3 regions of the Thermoclostridium stercorarium subsp. stercorarium DSM 8532 genome follow, and region 2 is predicted to be linked to each of the others. Evidence: riboswitches for the same ligand, from Rfam matches in the RefSeq annotation. Region 2 holds a riboswitch; each other region holds the start of a gene.
What was found. A riboswitch is a leader RNA that binds a small molecule or an ion and turns the genes downstream of it on or off. The one in region 2 is predicted to bind thiamine pyrophosphate.
Positions count from the first base shown of each region.

Region 1: another riboswitch for thiamine pyrophosphate. It lies ahead of thiC (phosphomethylpyrimidine synthase ThiC); the one in region 2 lies ahead of CST_RS04000 (thiamine-binding protein).
Region 3: another riboswitch for thiamine pyrophosphate. It lies ahead of thiW (energy coupling factor transporter S component ThiW); the one in region 2 lies ahead of CST_RS04000 (thiamine-binding protein).

Region 1 covers NC_020134.1:2,520,175-2,525,562, reverse strand. Annotated here, with positions in the region: gene CST_RS10930 (putative Ig domain-containing protein) at 1-899, shown strand, start outside; gene CST_RS10925 (nucleoside hydrolase) at 1,139-2,029, shown strand; TPP riboswitch at 2,103-2,208, shown strand; gene thiC (phosphomethylpyrimidine synthase ThiC) at 2,313-3,611, shown strand; gene CST_RS10915 (DUF1848 domain-containing protein) at 3,632-4,579, opposite strand; gene pyk (pyruvate kinase) at 4,716-5,388, opposite strand, start outside.
Region 2 covers NC_020134.1:897,128-902,515, forward strand. Annotated here, with positions in the region: gene CST_RS03990 (DUF1294 domain-containing protein) at 1-249, shown strand, start outside; gene CST_RS03995 (glycosyltransferase family 39 protein) at 212-1,714, opposite strand; TPP riboswitch at 2,011-2,118, shown strand; gene CST_RS04000 (thiamine-binding protein) at 2,278-2,565, shown strand; gene CST_RS04005 (ABC transporter permease) at 2,540-3,298, shown strand; gene CST_RS04010 (ABC transporter substrate-binding protein) at 3,295-4,299, shown strand; gene CST_RS04015 (ABC transporter ATP-binding protein) at 4,372-5,127, shown strand.
Region 3 covers NC_020134.1:2,115,563-2,120,950, forward strand. Annotated here, with positions in the region: gene CST_RS09035 (carbohydrate-binding protein) at 1-561, shown strand, start outside; gene CST_RS13935 (N-acetyltransferase) at 1,109-1,234, opposite strand; gene CST_RS09040 (hypothetical protein) at 1,248-1,496, opposite strand; gene CST_RS09045 (DUF3788 domain-containing protein) at 1,854-2,588, shown strand; gene CST_RS09050 (hypothetical protein) at 2,730-3,440, opposite strand; gene thiW (energy coupling factor transporter S component ThiW) at 3,512-4,006, opposite strand; TPP riboswitch at 4,082-4,189, opposite strand; gene CST_RS09060 (DUF362 domain-containing protein) at 4,544-5,388, opposite strand, start outside.

The sequences.
Region 1 (5,388 bases), 1.4 Mb from region 2:
ACCCTGACGGAAGAAACATTGTGAGATACAAGTGGACAGGCCCTTTCGGGGAAGCGGAAGGAGTCAAACCTAATGTAGTCATGCCCCCGGGGATATGGGAATGCAGGCTTATCGTAAGTGACGGGTGGCTTGAATCAGAGGATACGGTTATTATACATGTCAAAAAGATAACGGAGAATGGTAGCAGTAGCGGGGACAGTGGGAAGAGTAACAACAATAATGACAGCGGTGATAAAAATATCGGAGAAAAAGAATGGGACATTGGTAAACAGGACAAGGTTTACAGCAGTTTCCCTTATGCCGTGTTTTCGGGAAGCGGTAAAATTCCCCTTTCAGTATACGGTTTGGACATAGAAATATCCGGAGATATCCACACAAACAATAATTTTCTGTTCCATGGCTTTAATTTTTCGGTGGACGGTATTTGCAAAGCAGCTGGTGAAATCGTGACATTAGGGAAACACATAAACGTTAAAAACAGGCAGGCCGGTGCGGAATTTATTGGAATGCCTGAATGGGCGGATGATATAAAATCAGAAATATTGAAAAACGGAATACGTTATTTTGCAAATAAGAGCTATAGCGGCAGTCGGGCAAGTATAACAGCGCCTTTGGCTGTTGACGGGGATGTAACAATTAATTGTGAGTCGTTAGATATCTCAGCAGGAATTTTTGCAACCGGCGGCATATCTTTAAATGTCTCCCGGCTCAAAGGCATTGAAGGTGGGAAAATTGTAATATGTTCTGAAAAGGGAAACATTGAAATAAATGCTTCGAAATTTGAGTTAAACGGGCTGATTTATGCACCGAAGGGAACGGTTGTAATAAATGCAGGAGAGTTCATACTGAGCGGACACATCATTGCGGACACCATAATTAAAAACGAAATATCAAAATAATAGGAAAAGGCTGTTTTTTGAAATCTGAGAGTATGGAGACAGAGCCGAAGTCTGTTTTGGTTTTATCGCAGGAAGTAATATTAAATATAAAAATTTATAGTCACAGTAATAAATAGAAGGTCTATAGTCGTATAAGTATTATTTTCGATTGAGTGTCAATGGTTTGACTAAGCAGGTATAATATTATATTCTGGATATAGCTGCACTGTAATTTTTTATGAAAAAGGGGTGGGGGGCAATTGAAACACCGGTTTGACATTCCCGATACCAAAAAAATAAGGCTGATTATTGACACCGATGCCAAAAACGAGGCCGACGACCAGTTTGCCATTGTGCATGCGTTACTTACGCCGAGATTTATTGTTAAAGGTATAATTGCGGCTCATTTTGGCACTCAGCGCACGGCGAAATCCATGCAGGAAAGTTATGAGGAATGTGTTAAAATACTTGAACTTATGGATTTGACCAGTGAGGTTAAAGTATATCACGGGGCCGAAGCAAAGATCCCCGATGAACATACGCCAATGCCTTCGGAAAGTGCCGACCTGATTATCCGCGAGGCCATGTCTGACAGTGATAAGCCGTTATATGTGATATTCCTCGGCCCGCTAACAGATTTGGCTTCGGCTTACCTGAAAGAGCCCGCCATTGAAAACAGGCTTACGGCGATATGGATTGGTGGCGGTGCGTGGCCAAATGGCGAAAGGGAATTTAACCTTGGCAATGACATCGACGCCGCAAACGTTGTAATGCGTTCAAACATACCGTTATGGCAGGTACCGCGTAATGTTTACACCACAATGAGGGTAAGCCTGGCGGTGAAGGTAAAGCCTTACGGCAAAATCGGCGAATATTTATTCCGGCAGCTTTATGATTTGAATTTTAAATTGAAAGACAATATGCGCTTTCCAAAAGGAGAAATGTGGAGTCTTGGAGACTCGCCGGCGGTAAGCCTGCTTTTGGATCCGCACGAGTATCATTATGAAATGAAGCCTGCGCCGCGAATAACGCCGGACATGCGGTATGTGCATTACCAGAATGAACGGTTTATAGGTGTTTATAATTACGTCGATCCGCGCTTTACACTGGAAGATTTTTTTGCTAAGCTAAAGTTGCATTATGGGGAATAAAACTGAAGGTAATTTTGAAATTTGATAAAGCACCGATAAGATCAAGGCAGAATAGTTTAGAAACAGAATAAGGCATTAAAGCTGGGGGTGCCTTCAAAGGCTGAGAAAGAGGATTATCCTCTTAACCCTTTGAACCTGATGCGGTTAGTACCGCCGGAGGGAAGCTGACTTTTATAATTATTGACATTCACGCTTACCTTCGAAGGTAAGCGTTTTTATATATTTAATGGGGTACAAAAAAGGCTTAAATCGTTAAAAAAAGAAGCAGGAGGGAAACTGCCAAATGTATACGACGCAAATGGACGCTGCCAGAAAAGGTATTATAACCGACGAAATGAGAACTGTTGCAAGAAAAGAAGGGGTGTCTGCCGAAAAAATCCGGGAACTTGTTGCCTGCGGAAGGGTGGTCATACCTGCGAACAGAAATCATAAAGGCCTTGACCCGGCAGGGATCGGTGAAGGGCTTAGAACCAAAATAAATGTTAACATAGGTATTTCGCGGGACTGCCGTAATTTTGACATTGAGCTTGAGAAGGCAAGAACGGCGATTGATTTAAAAACCGACTCAATAATGGATTTAAGTTCCTACGGCAAAACGCATGAATTCAGAAAAAAACTTATAGAAATGTCTCCGGTAATGATAGGAACGGTGCCTGTATATGACGTGACAGGCTTTTACAATAAGGAACTTGATAAAATTTCCGCCGACGAATTTTTCAATGTGGTTGAACAGCACGCAAAAGACGGTGTGGACTTTATGACCGTTCATGCAGGAATAAACAGGGAAACGGCGCGGCGTTTTAAGCAAAACCAAAGGCTTACAAACATTGTATCAAGAGGAGGGGCATTATTGTTTGCGTGGATGGAACTGACCGGAAGGGAAAACCCGTTTTATGAGCAGTTCGACAGGCTTTTGGAAATATGTGAAAAGTATGATGTAACAATTAGTCTCGGTGATGCGTTAAGGCCAGGAAGTATAAATGATTCAACTGATGCCGCGCAGATTCATGAACTTATTGTCCTGGGAGAGCTGACGAGAAGGGCATGGGAAAGGAATGTGCAGGTAATGATTGAAGGGCCTGGGCATATGGCAATGAATGAGATTGCACCCAATGTAGTTCTGGAAAAAAGGCTTTGCCATGGTGCGCCGTTTTACGTCCTTGGCCCGCTGGTCACTGATATAGCGCCCGGATACGATCACATCACCGCGGCAATTGGAGGGGCAATTGCGGCATCATGCGGTGCGGACTTTTTGTGTTATGTCACTCCTGCCGAACACCTGCGGCTTCCGGATATTAACGATATGAAAGAGGGTATTATTGCTGCAAGAATAGCAGCTCATGCCGCAGACATTGCCAAAGGTATAAGTGGGGCAAGAGAATGGGACTATAAAATGAGCGAGGCAAGGAGAAACCTTGACTGGAATTGCATGTTCGAACTTGCCCTGGATCCCGAAAAGCCGCGGAGATACAGGGAAAACTCAATCCCTGAGAATGATGATACCTGTACGATGTGCGGAAATATGTGCGCGGTAAAAAATATGAACAGAATACTAAAGGGTGAAAATATCGATATCCTGTAAAATCAATTTTTTTTACATTATCATATGAACTTTAACTGTTCAAAGTTATGTCGTGTGGAAAGGTTACTTGTTATTTTTCGTTCATATATGACGTCCTGCGGTCCTATATCACCGTACAGAACGGGGGATTTGGGATTATGCCCTGAGTAATTTTTCAACGCTGTTTTGTGGTTGTGAACCGCATAGCAGTAAACGCAGGAATGGAGGCATGTGTCATAAGCGCCGATGTCAACGCTCTCCACGCATCCGCATTCAGGGCGCTGGTTTTTGTCTTTTTTTAAATTAACAGGTTTTCCTGTTATTTTTTCAATCAGTTTGCTGTCAATGCAGCTTCCGCGTTCTATGCCAAAACGCGAGAGGTCGAGTTTCTCAGCACATGTCTGAATCTTTATGTTTTCGGTTGCGGCAATTCCGGAAAAGGCTTCGGCAATTCTGCACATTTCATCGGTGGTTATTTCTCTTAATTTAAGGTCTGACGAATTTCTGAGCGTGCATTTGTATAAATCAACAAAGCTGATTATACACCTGCCGGTATACCGGCTTAAATTTTTCGCAAGACGGCCGAAGTAATCGGCTTGAATGTCAGTGGTTATACCGTCGTTTAGAATTATAGGATCATAACGCCATATTACCCTGTCGGGACCTATCATGTCAGACAGCGCCTTAAATGTGTCTATTAATTTCCTTTTATCAGGTATGTTTCTTTCAATACTGTTATCATACGGAGTCAGAGTAAAAAGAAAGTAGTAATTATAATCTTTTAACAGGTACATTTTGGGCAACATTTTTTCAGGGTTTTTTGTCATGAAAACGAAACAGTCAACAACTTCGGGATTAAGTTCAATCCTGCTTATCCGATGATAGTTCATCGGATTCCTTACAAGCACGTACCCTTCCTTAAGCCTTTCAAAAAACCACTCGCTGTAAAAGGCAGGAATGTCTGTTCGACGGCTTACACTGACTATCATAACAACCCACTCCGTTACTCATTATATTTATTATTGCCGACACTGTAAACAGCGAAAATAAATAAACCTAAACAGAGACATTCAATGAGAACGGCTCTGTTTAGGTTCAGACAGCAGTGACTTATTAACCCTGCATTTATTCCAGACTGCATGGCATTAAGTTTTCGTTGTGAACAATTCCGCGTTCTGCGTCTACGGTAACTACACATCCGCTTTTCAACAGGCTTGTGGCATTCTGTGCACCTACAATAACCGGTATGTCCAGTGCCAGACCGACGATAGCGGCGTGATTGTTTGTGCCGCTTTCCTCAACAATTAGCGCTGAAGCGCTTTTTATCATCGGAAGCATTTCATTTGTGGTATACGGCACTACAATAATGTTGCCTTTTGCGTATTTCCTTTTCAGTTCATCGGCAGTTTTGGCAACGCATAACTCGCCGGTAATCACGCCTGTCCCAATACCCGTTCCTTTCACAAGTACTTTGCCTACAAGCTGTACTTTCAGAATGTTAGTCGTACCGCTTACTCCTATGGGCACACCGGCAGTTATTACGGTCAGGTCGCCGTGTTTTACAAGACCTGATTCCAAAGCTTTCTGTACGCCTGTATCAAACATCTCATCGGTGGATTTCGCTTCGCTGACCAGGAACGGAACCACGCCCCAGCACAGAGACAGCTGGCGTTGAACCTTTGGGCTGACGGTAGTGGCAATAATGGGACATTCGGGCCTGAAACGTGAAATCATGCGCGCGGTATGTCCTGATTTTGTTACCGTAATAATTGCCGATGCTTTCAGATCCATCGCGGTT
Region 2 (5,388 bases):
ATTGTTCTGTACTTGATAGCAGTAAATATCGTCGGATTTTTTATATCCGGCATGGATAAGTACAAAGCGGTACATAAAAAATGGAGAATATCGGAAAACAGTTTTATGCTGCTGGCGGCGCTCGGCGGTGGACTGGGGGTGTATATGGGCTGTCTTGTTTTTAATCATAAGGTAAGAAGTATTAAATTCATGATAGGAATTCCGGCTATATTTATTGCGGAAACCGCAATCTTACTGCTTTTTTTGTGATTTTATCCGACAGGCGTGGCCGGTGTGCTTTTTTTTCCAATGATTTAATAGCAGGCTCAAATGCCGTGGAAGCAAGCATGCAGAAGGCAGGCATTATAAAATATCTGTACCTTGTCTGTATTTCAATTAAAAGGTAAACAATGTAATTTACAAGAATTAAAATCGTAAGGAAAAGAGGAACGTTATCCGGCGCGGCCGGCTTTAACCATAAAATTACACAGGCCGCAACGATTGAAATATGTAACAGTATGTAAACGGCTTTGTCAAAATAAAGGATGTTATTGATAACTTTTTCATATGTAATATTGCTCCACACAATTCTGTTTTTTTGTATATGCGGCAAAGACCAGGATGTATTTTCCAAGTTTTCCCACATCGCTTTTAACTTATTCCAGAAAAATGAATATATACTTTTGCATTCCTTCAGCGAGGCAGTAATTGCTTTTCTGGCTTCATGAAGGCGGAGATCTGAATCCTTTATCGATATTATATGCGCGTTTTTTTCGCTGTAGGTACCGTTTGTTGCCGTATCCAGTCCTACTACGAACTTCCACTCGGGACAATTGTTTGAGATCCCGTCTGGGGCTGCTCCTGTAACTTTAAGCAGCACCGAAGCCAGAACTGAAAGGAGTATAAAAATGGTAAACAATAAAGATGTGCCTGATACAATATTTTTTACAATTTCCCGTTTAGGTTTACCGGTTATAATTATAACGGTAAAAACTAAAAATGAGGCAATTATTACCATTGCTTCAGGACGCATCAGATTTCCAAAGAATAAAAATAAACCTGATAATGTTATACGGTATCGGCAATGACTTACAAAATAAAAATAAATGCTTAACATAAAAAACATAAGGGATATGTGCTGATTGGTGAGAACTGAAGAAAGTAAAATCGGTGCGGGATATATCGAGTATAAGAAGGCGGCAATAAATGCGGCACGGGAATCAACGCATTTTTTGGCAATGAGATAAATCAGTACGTTTGTAACTACCATATATGCAGCGTTCAGAAGTTTCAGCGCAAAGACTGAGCCAAATATCCTTAAAATGAAGGCTTCATAATATACAAAAGGAATTTGGTATCCCCATGTTGTAAAGTAAGTTTGCCCAAGCCAGGCATTATTACCTTCCGCTGCGTCTTTTGCCGCGTTGTAGATTTTTAAAAAGTCACTGTTAACAGGAGTCTGCACTAGAAAAATAAAACACAGACGCAGTAAAAGGCTTATGATTACGATTAATACCGGAAAAATTTTCTCAGGCAGGAATTTAATAAAATGAAACATTATCCCCATAATTAATATGAGTATGCTCAAATAAACAAACACTTCGAAGATTGAAAGCAGAAAAACGTTTTCAATGTTCTGGTACAGGATAATGATTAAGAAAAATATCGTACATGTGAGTATAATTTTTGCGGTAATATTCATGGTTTTGGGTATGTTTTCTTTTTCAGGAACCAATTGATAATTGTTTCCTCCTTGCTTTTCCGTTTATTTCTATAATTATAGACATTTTTACTGGAAATTCAAATAATATACTTGTTTCATAATATTATATATTACAGGTAAAGCAATTACAGGTCAACTGTTAAACGCGTCTTCAAAACCGACTTTGGCTTACCGGCAGTTCTTTTGTTCTTAAGGCTGAATAAAGGCGGTAATATTGCATTGATGAAGCCTGTGCCTAAAAAAATAAAGCAGGAAGCTTTTGCTTGACAGTAGAAAGGTAGAGTATTATTATAAAATTAACCAATAGAATATATGCCTGCGGGAGCCGTTAACGGACGGCTGAGAGGGAGCAGTCAGCTCCGACCGCAAGACCTGATCCGGGTAATGCCGGCGTAGGGAAGGGTTTACATACTGTTTGACAATCACCGCCTTTCCCGGCGGTTTTTTGTTTATGTAAATGGGTTTCTGTGAATCAAACCCTTCCTGTTTACGCGGTTCAGGTTATTATTCCGAATTCAGTTGCAACTGAATGATGGCAAAAGCCCAATAACGGTGTGGAAAGGTAGTGATTTGCGATGTCTCTTGCCAATGTAAGCCTTCAGGTTCTTCCGGTCGTATCCGAAGACAGGGTGTACCCGGTTGTTGACAAGGTTATTGAACTAATTCAGCAAAGCGGTGTCAAGTACATCGTCGGCCCTATGGAAACCACAATGGAAGGCGAACTGGACGTACTGCTGGATATTGTCAGAAAAGCCCAGGAGATTTGCATCAATGAGGGAGCCAGCAGGGTGGTATCTATAGTGAAAATAGATTATAAACCTGAAGGTGTGACAATGGATGAAAAAATTAATAAATACAGATAATTTTAGTCTGCCTGTTTCCTTCGCTGTTCTGATTATTATATGGGAGAGCCTTGTGTATATACTGAAAACACCTGATTATCTTATACCTGCTCCAAGTATGGTGGTGAAGGCTTTAGTTGATTCATTCCCGATACTTATGAGGCATACCGCCGTAACTTTACTGGAGGTTATTCTGGGGTTTGCCGCGGCACTGATACTTTCGGTTGCGGTATCGCTTTTGATGGTACGCTTCAGAACTTTGTACAAAATTTTATGGCCGTACATGATCATAAGCCAGACAATACCACTGTATATCCTTGCGCCGCTTTTCATGATATGGTTCGGTTTCGGAATTCTGCCAAAAGTGCTTATAGTGGGGCTGGTATGTTTTTTCCCTATAACGGTGGCATTTGTGCAGGGATTGACATCCACCGAACCCGAACTGGATGAACTGCTTCAGGTTATGAGGGCAACTCCGTCGCAAATCATGTGGAAAATCAGAGTGCCGCAAGCCATGCCGCAGTTTTTTTCCGGGCTGAAAATAGCGGCTGCATACAGTGTTACCGGAGCGGTTCTCTCTGAATGGGTGGGAGCCCAGGAAGGTTTGGGTATTTTCCTTACCCGTTCAATGAAGACATTTAAAACCGCGGCGCTGTTTGCCGACGTTATGATTATTATTGTGCTCAGTCTGGCAATTTTCTACGCAATATCCTTTATTGAAAAGAAAGTTATAAGGAGGAGAATTCCGTTATGAAAAAATATATGTCGATATTAGTATTGGTTTGCATAATAGCGCTTACGACAGGATGTGGAGCGCAGAAAACGGATAAAGTAACGGATAACATAAATGATAAAATAAAGGCTACTGCCGTTCTGGACTGGACACCGAACACAAACCATACCGGACTGTATGTTGCGTTAAGCAAAGGATATTTTGAGGATGAAGGTCTTGATGTAACCATCGTTCAGCCCCAGGAGGGGACTGCTGAGCAGATTGTTGCCGCGGGTTCCGCCCAGTTTGGAATAAGTTATCAGGAAGCGGTGACTTTTGCCCGTGCGGAGAACATACCCATTGTATCCATTGCAGCGGTGATCCAGCATAACACGTCGGGATTCGCGTCGCTTGCCGAAAAAGGCATAACTTCGCCGAAGGATTTTGAAAACAAAAAATACGGAGGATGGGGCTCTCCGGTCGAGGAAGCAACGCTGCGTTATTTGATGGAACAGGAAGGGGCCGATCCGTCAAAACTTAACATTCTTACAACGGGTGATGCCGATTTCTTTCAGGTGTCAACCACGGGAGAAGTGGATTTTGCGTGGATTTTTGAAGGATGGACGGGGATTGAGGCGAAGCTGAGAGGGATTGAGCTGAATTATATTGAGCTTAGAAAACTGTCCGATATTTTTGATTATTACACCCCGGTCATTATAACGAGCGAAAAAATGATTGAAGAAAACAACGAAGTGGTCCGTAAATTCATGAGGGCGGTTGAAAAAGGATACAGATTTTGTATTGAAAAACCTGAAGAAGCGGCGGAGATCCTTCTGGAAAACGTCCCTGAACTTGACAGGGAACTGGTTATGGAAAGCCAGAAATATCTTGCGGAAAAGTACCAGGAAGATGCGGAATACTGGGGAATGCAAAAGCAGGAAGTATGGGAAAGGTACATGCTGTGGCTTTATGAAAATGGTTTTATTGACGAAAAGATAGATGTGTCAAAGGCTTTTACGAATGAGTTTTTAAACCGGAAATAAAAAACTATGTGCAACCGGTATATGGCCTTTTGCCATACTGAAATTTTTGCATGCTGAAACATGGAGGCCGAAATGGAACCTGCTGTTGAAATAATTAATTTATCGAAATCCTATATATTGAACAACAAAGAGCTTAAAGCTCTGGAAAACGTCAATTTAAGCGCTGAAAACGGTAAATTCATATCCATAATAGGTCCAAGCGGGTGCGGAAAAAGCACTCTTTTCAGAATTATAGCCGGCCTGGAGAAGGATTTCACCGGGTCGGTATTTGTTAATGGATGCGATGTAAAAGTTACAAGGCCTTATATAGCATATATGCTGCAGAAGGATTTGCTATTGCCGTGGAGAAACGTCCGGCAGAATATCTTGCTTCCGCTCGAACTGGACGGGTCTTTGAAGAATACTGACACCGGCTTTGTTCAAAAAATGTTATCTGAATTCGGCCTTGAAGACTTTGCCGACGCTTACCCTGATGAACTGTCAGGCGGTATGCGGCAGCGGGTCGCGTTCCTGAGGACGTGGCTGATGAAAGGTTCTGTAATGCTTCTGGACGAGCCTTTCGGAGCGCTGGACGCCTTAACGCGGAATCGTATGCAGGACTGGCTGCTAAACATATGGGAGAAGCACCGGAAAACCGTTCTTTTTATAACCCATGACATAGAGGAAGCGGTATATCTGTCGGATGAAGTCTATGTGATGGGGCCGAGGCCGGGAAGAATTATTGACAGATTAAACATAGAGCTGGAAAGGCCCAGAAAGCGGGATATTATTTATACTCCCGTTTTTATTGAATATAAAAAATATCTGATGAAATCTTTAACCATTTAACAATTTCCGGGTAGCTGAAAATCCGTCGAATAAAATTTTTGTTGGCTTTTCCCTGCATGGAAAATCTTTTTCCCGCAGGGTTTTTTTTGTGCCCGGAAAGTATCCGCATGATTGCTTAATCGGTCGATTCAACTCATTGTTTTCCTTCTGCCGGCGCTCCGGCCCGATAATTCCGCTGTTGGGTCAGCAAAATATATTTGCATAAAAAATTACAAAATATTAAGATTTAAAGAGAATGAAAAAGATATTTTAATATAACTG
Region 3 (5,388 bases), 1.2 Mb from region 2:
GTTCCTTCGACAAATAGTTGGGATTCTTATCAGAATGTAACTGCCAACCTTAGCAATATTACAGGTGTGCATGATATTACCCTTGTCTTTTCAGGACCAGTGAATGTGGACTACTTCGTATTTACACCAGCAAATGTAAATTCAGGGCCTACCTCCCCTGTCGGAGGTACAAGAAGTGCATTTTCCAATATTCAAGCCGAAGATTATGACAGCAGTTATGGTCCCAACCTTCAAATCTTTAGCTTACCAGGTGGTGGCAGCGCCATTGGCTATATTGAAAATGGTTATTCCACTACCTATAAAAATATTGATTTTGGTGACGGCGCAACGTCCGTAACAGCAAGAGTAGCTACCCAGAATGCTACTACCATTCAGGTAAGATTGGGAAGTCCATCGGGTACATTACTTGGAACAATTTACGTGGGGTCCACAGGAAGCTTTGATACTTATAGGGATGTATCCGCTACCATTAGTAATACTGCGGGTGTAAAAGATATTGTTCTTGTATTCTCAGGTCCTGTTAATGTTGACTGGTTTGTATTCTCAAAATCAGGAACTTAAGGGTATAGACCCTAATGTGGAGTACAAAATCTGGTATGGCATATATTAAAAAAAGACTTGGAATTGTACCAGTGCGACATATAATGGCTTTGTAAAATATTCTGATTAAAACGGAATGATTAAGGATAGGAAAAGAAAGTATTCTTTTCCTGTCTTTTTTATGTAACCTTAAAAATTACAGCCAATTATTCAATAAAATAATTTCTGTAAATCAGTTATTCTTGAACCAATATTAAAAGAATTTCCCCAAGGTCTTTAATGTCTGGCCGGATTACATTATCTTCTCCTGTCATTTTAAAAAACAGTTAAATCAAGCTTTTGTCGCAATAGAATGAATTATTATTTGGGATTCCAAACCAAAGACATATCATTAAGCAGTTGTAAAATAATTGGAAACAATCGCGACAATAACTAAGGCCACAAAAGCCCAAGGCACATGAACTAACGGCATAAAAAAAGGCGAGTGTTGATAATAGTGTTGGCCAAAGAATTATTTTCCGGTAATCGGTGATTTTTATCTTGCACCCTCTCCCTTCTTTAAATTATATCAACAAAACTTAAATCCTAATGAAGTCCAAAATTTTTTTGCAATCTTGTTTTCTTGCAGTATTCCAATTCTAACTTTTTTACACCCCTGCCGTTTTAGCTTTTCTTCAAACAAATTATATGCCATTTTACCATACCCTTTAGAGTGGTATTCCCCATGAAATCATGAGCAGACCTATCCATGGACAATTGTCATAGGGATTATTTTTAAGAAAGTCAATAATTCCTATATACTTATTCTCCAGAAATATAAGATAGCTTTCAGTATTCAGGTTAAGAAACTCATTTTTCACCTCTTCTATTGTTCTTGAAGGAACACCGTTTTCATTTGAGTTAATAATTTCCAGTACAATATCTAATAAATCTTCTGTAATAGGCTGAAATATCATCAAGAACCACCCTTTAAAGCGCCTCTAAAAAAACACTTCTTCAGCTCCACTTTGTGTTACCGCCGGGATATAATTGACTCATAGCGCCGGTAAAAATTGACCCACGCCACATCAATGGTCTGTCACAAAAATACAAAATCCAAAAAGCTTTTATGATCACATTGACTTTTATATATTTAAATGTTATTATTTTCCTGTAATAGATATTGATTGTAGTGCATGGGCTTTTCAAGTAGAAGACATCAAAACTGTATGGTTTCCATTAAGTATAGTCATTATATGGCGCTAACAAGGACAGATCAGTACCTGATTTATGTTGCAGCAATGGCGATAGCATAAATTCATGAGGCGAGAATAATGAAAGAGTTCGACAAAGTAAGATTAGAAACTGTAAAATTCATGCGTGGCAAATATCGGCTTGACGAGATTTCAGGAATGAATTATGGTATCCCATGTGTAAGATTTCGGCAAGGAAAGAAAACCGTTGTGGCAATATTTCTGTACGATGACCATTACGATTTTCAAATTGTTCTCGGTAAGGCAGAAAGAGAAAAGTTTGAAGCAATAAGGCATGAGTTTCCGCTTGAGATACAACAGCTTTACGACCGTGCACATACCTTCCACGATGGTAAATGGCTCTTTATTAGCGTTTACGATTTAAAAACTCTGGAAGCTGTGAAGAAGCTGATACTTATTAAGAAAAAGCCGAATCGCAAGCCGTTTTCAAAAGAAAACGCCGTTTATGGCAAATGTGGGCATCGATGTGATTTATGCGTGCATTACACTGGTATAACCGAAGAATTTAGAGAAATGCTAATCCCGCATCTTAATGCGGTATATGGTAAATCCGCTTGGGATATGCGTTGCACTGGCTGTGATACAACCAATTGCCACTGCTATCAGGATGGACATGGGTTATGTGAGCCGTTAAAATGTTTACATACAAAACAGCTTAATTCTTGCTTTGATTGTGTAGATTATCCCTGTGCACAAGCAACCGTTGGATACAGACAATTGGAGCACAAAAATATTTCTGCCGATGATGTTACATGGGCGATTTTACCTTATGTTCCATATCAGTATGAAAAGTAATACCAAATTAATTAATTTGATATATTTCTACATAATCACAGCTTATTATCATTTGTACAAGGTTTGATTCCAATAATCAAAATTATTCACACTTACACTCCCAATGGTATGCTTCTACGTTATATCTCTCCCAATCGGTATTCACTTAATCTTATTCTTTATCTTATTCTTAATACGAATGCCTGCCTCAACGTGCATAATCCAGTGTCGTGACAAAGGCATTTGTATAAGTCCTTTAACATCCTTATTGCACCAGTAATCTATCAACCATACTGCTTTTTCATCTGAGCTCACAACATTCAGTTCACGGATTCTGCGTTTGTCCTCATCACCGAACTTTCTTTTAAGCTCAGTGTAGTCAATTGATCTTAACCATTCGTCGGTGGAGGTTTTAACAGCTGTAATATACTCATACAAGACATCCAGATTCAGACACTTTGAAAACTCGGAAATCTGCTCTTTTACAAGCTCATTTCCTGTTGTAATAATAGGTGAATTCATTCTCTTCTGATAATTTCCTTCAAAGAAAACTTGTCGGTTATTTTTAATCAACGTATGTACAACAATATCCTCAATTCTTGAAATGTGCCATATTGAATACGCAATAGTTTTACTGTGATAACCGTTTGCATTTATGAATGGAATAGCGCAATAATCTTTTTCGTCCAGCTCATCTTTCCAGGACATGACCTCTTGCATCAATATTTCCCGAAGCTGTAAAAGTGTATTTATTCCATCAGTGAATGATGTCCTGGTCAGTTGTTTCTGCATGATCTTGTTCATTTCCGACCATTCTTTATTCATAATAACTTTCATCTCCTTTATTATCTGCGCTCTGTTATATCTGAACATATCTCTTCGAGCACCTGTTCCAGCCCTTTGCAGAAGCCTGACAGAGAACATCAACACGAGCATAAAACAACTTATTTGGCAATTAGTTTTTTTAATAAAGGTATTCTATCGATTATTTTTAAAAGAGAATAACCAATAATGCTCCCACCAGCAGTACTCACCAAAAATGGCAGGACAAAGAAAAATACTGCCACTTCCTGCCCTAAAACAAACTTAGCGATGGGGTAACAGGCAATACCCCCTAAAATACCTGTTCCAAAAACTTCCCCCAATACAGCTAAATAATATTTTTTACTTTTACGAAACAGAAGTCCTGCTAAAAAAGCTCCGAAAATACTGCCGGGAAAAGCCAGCAGGGATCCGGTCCCCAGAATATTTCTTAATAGTGAGATGATAAAGGCATTTGCCAAAGCATAACCAGGTCCCAGGAGCACACCTGACAAAACATTAATGGTATGCTGAATGGGAAAACACTTGGATACACCTACCGGAATATAAATAACATGGGCTAACAGTGTACCTAAGGCAATAAGTAATGCTGATAAAGTGAGTTTTCGGGTAGACATACCAATTCCTCTTTACCAAGCACTGGGAAATCAAGCACATGGAAAAAGAAAATGCACAATCCAGGTAATGGGATTGTGCTGAGAGTTGCACTTGCCAACGCCGGCATTACCCAGATCAGGTCAAGGGTAAAGACCTAAAAGGTCCACTCTCAGCCGGTTTTACCAGCTCCCATAGTGCTTACTTAATACTTATTACTTTATAATTTATTTTAGTATAAAAGGAATATTTTGTAAAGCGGCATTTCCGAATAATTCCTATTTTTAACTGTGGACCTTTATTCCTCCATTCTCTACATATCTTTCTATGTGCTACGTCCGCACAATACACTTTTCTGTATGTCAGATCACTATTTTGCAGATATTTGTCCCACTGAGCATCAGCTCCGATAATCCTCGGGAAATGCCAACGGATTCATCGGTCATTTTAAAAATCGCCATTTACGGGAATATATCAATATATAAACTGCGAGCACATCAGTTAGACTACCTGTGTTGTAAAATAAAGAAACCTCGCAGTGTTGTAACCATGTGCTGATATTATTTTACTATAATGGCATGTTGCGGACAGATCTCCTGGCAGCAGAAACAACGGATGCATTTTCTGTAGTCGTAGACGGGAATATTATCTTTTCCTTTTTTAAAAGTGACAGCACGGCCTTTCACAGGGCAGTGATTCACGCATATGCCGCATTTCACACACTTACCCGCATCAATATACGGCCTTCTTGTAAATCTGCCTGTAACCTTAGACAGCAGGCTGAGAACGCTAAGTCGATCCTTTTCACGGGACACGTCGAAATCCTTCTTCCCGAAGCGTGAAAACATTTCGTCAAAGCTTATATCTGTAAGAATCCCGTTATCAAGAAGCATCAGCGCAATTTCGTTCTCTCTGCATGTTCCAATTCCTGCAACCATTCCCTGAGTATTCGTGGGAACAAGAACAGGATCCAAATCCACAAGTCTGGCAAAGACTGTATCAATTGCCACCGGATCCGCTGAAATAATAATCAGCCCCATTTCCGTAGGCGTTCCGGAGCCCGGGCCGTTACCTTCCATGGCGACAACCGCATCCATTACATGAAGGCGCGGTTTCACCAGATTATGTATGTCAACCAGCATTTCTGAGAATTTTGCCGCGTTAGGATATCTTACATGCCCTTGCGCTTTTCTTGTACCACAGATCAAACCATACATATTTTTGACTGCGCCCGTTATTTTCAGAAAGGCGTGGGTTTTCATCTTGCATACTCCGATAATGGCATCTGCCTGAAGAACCTCCTCGCAGAACCAGAAGCTTTTCGCCGCCTTTCCCTCCGGGTACCTGACAAAGACTTCACGAGACATGTCGGCAATTTTGGCACCATAAAGCTGCTCTTCCGATA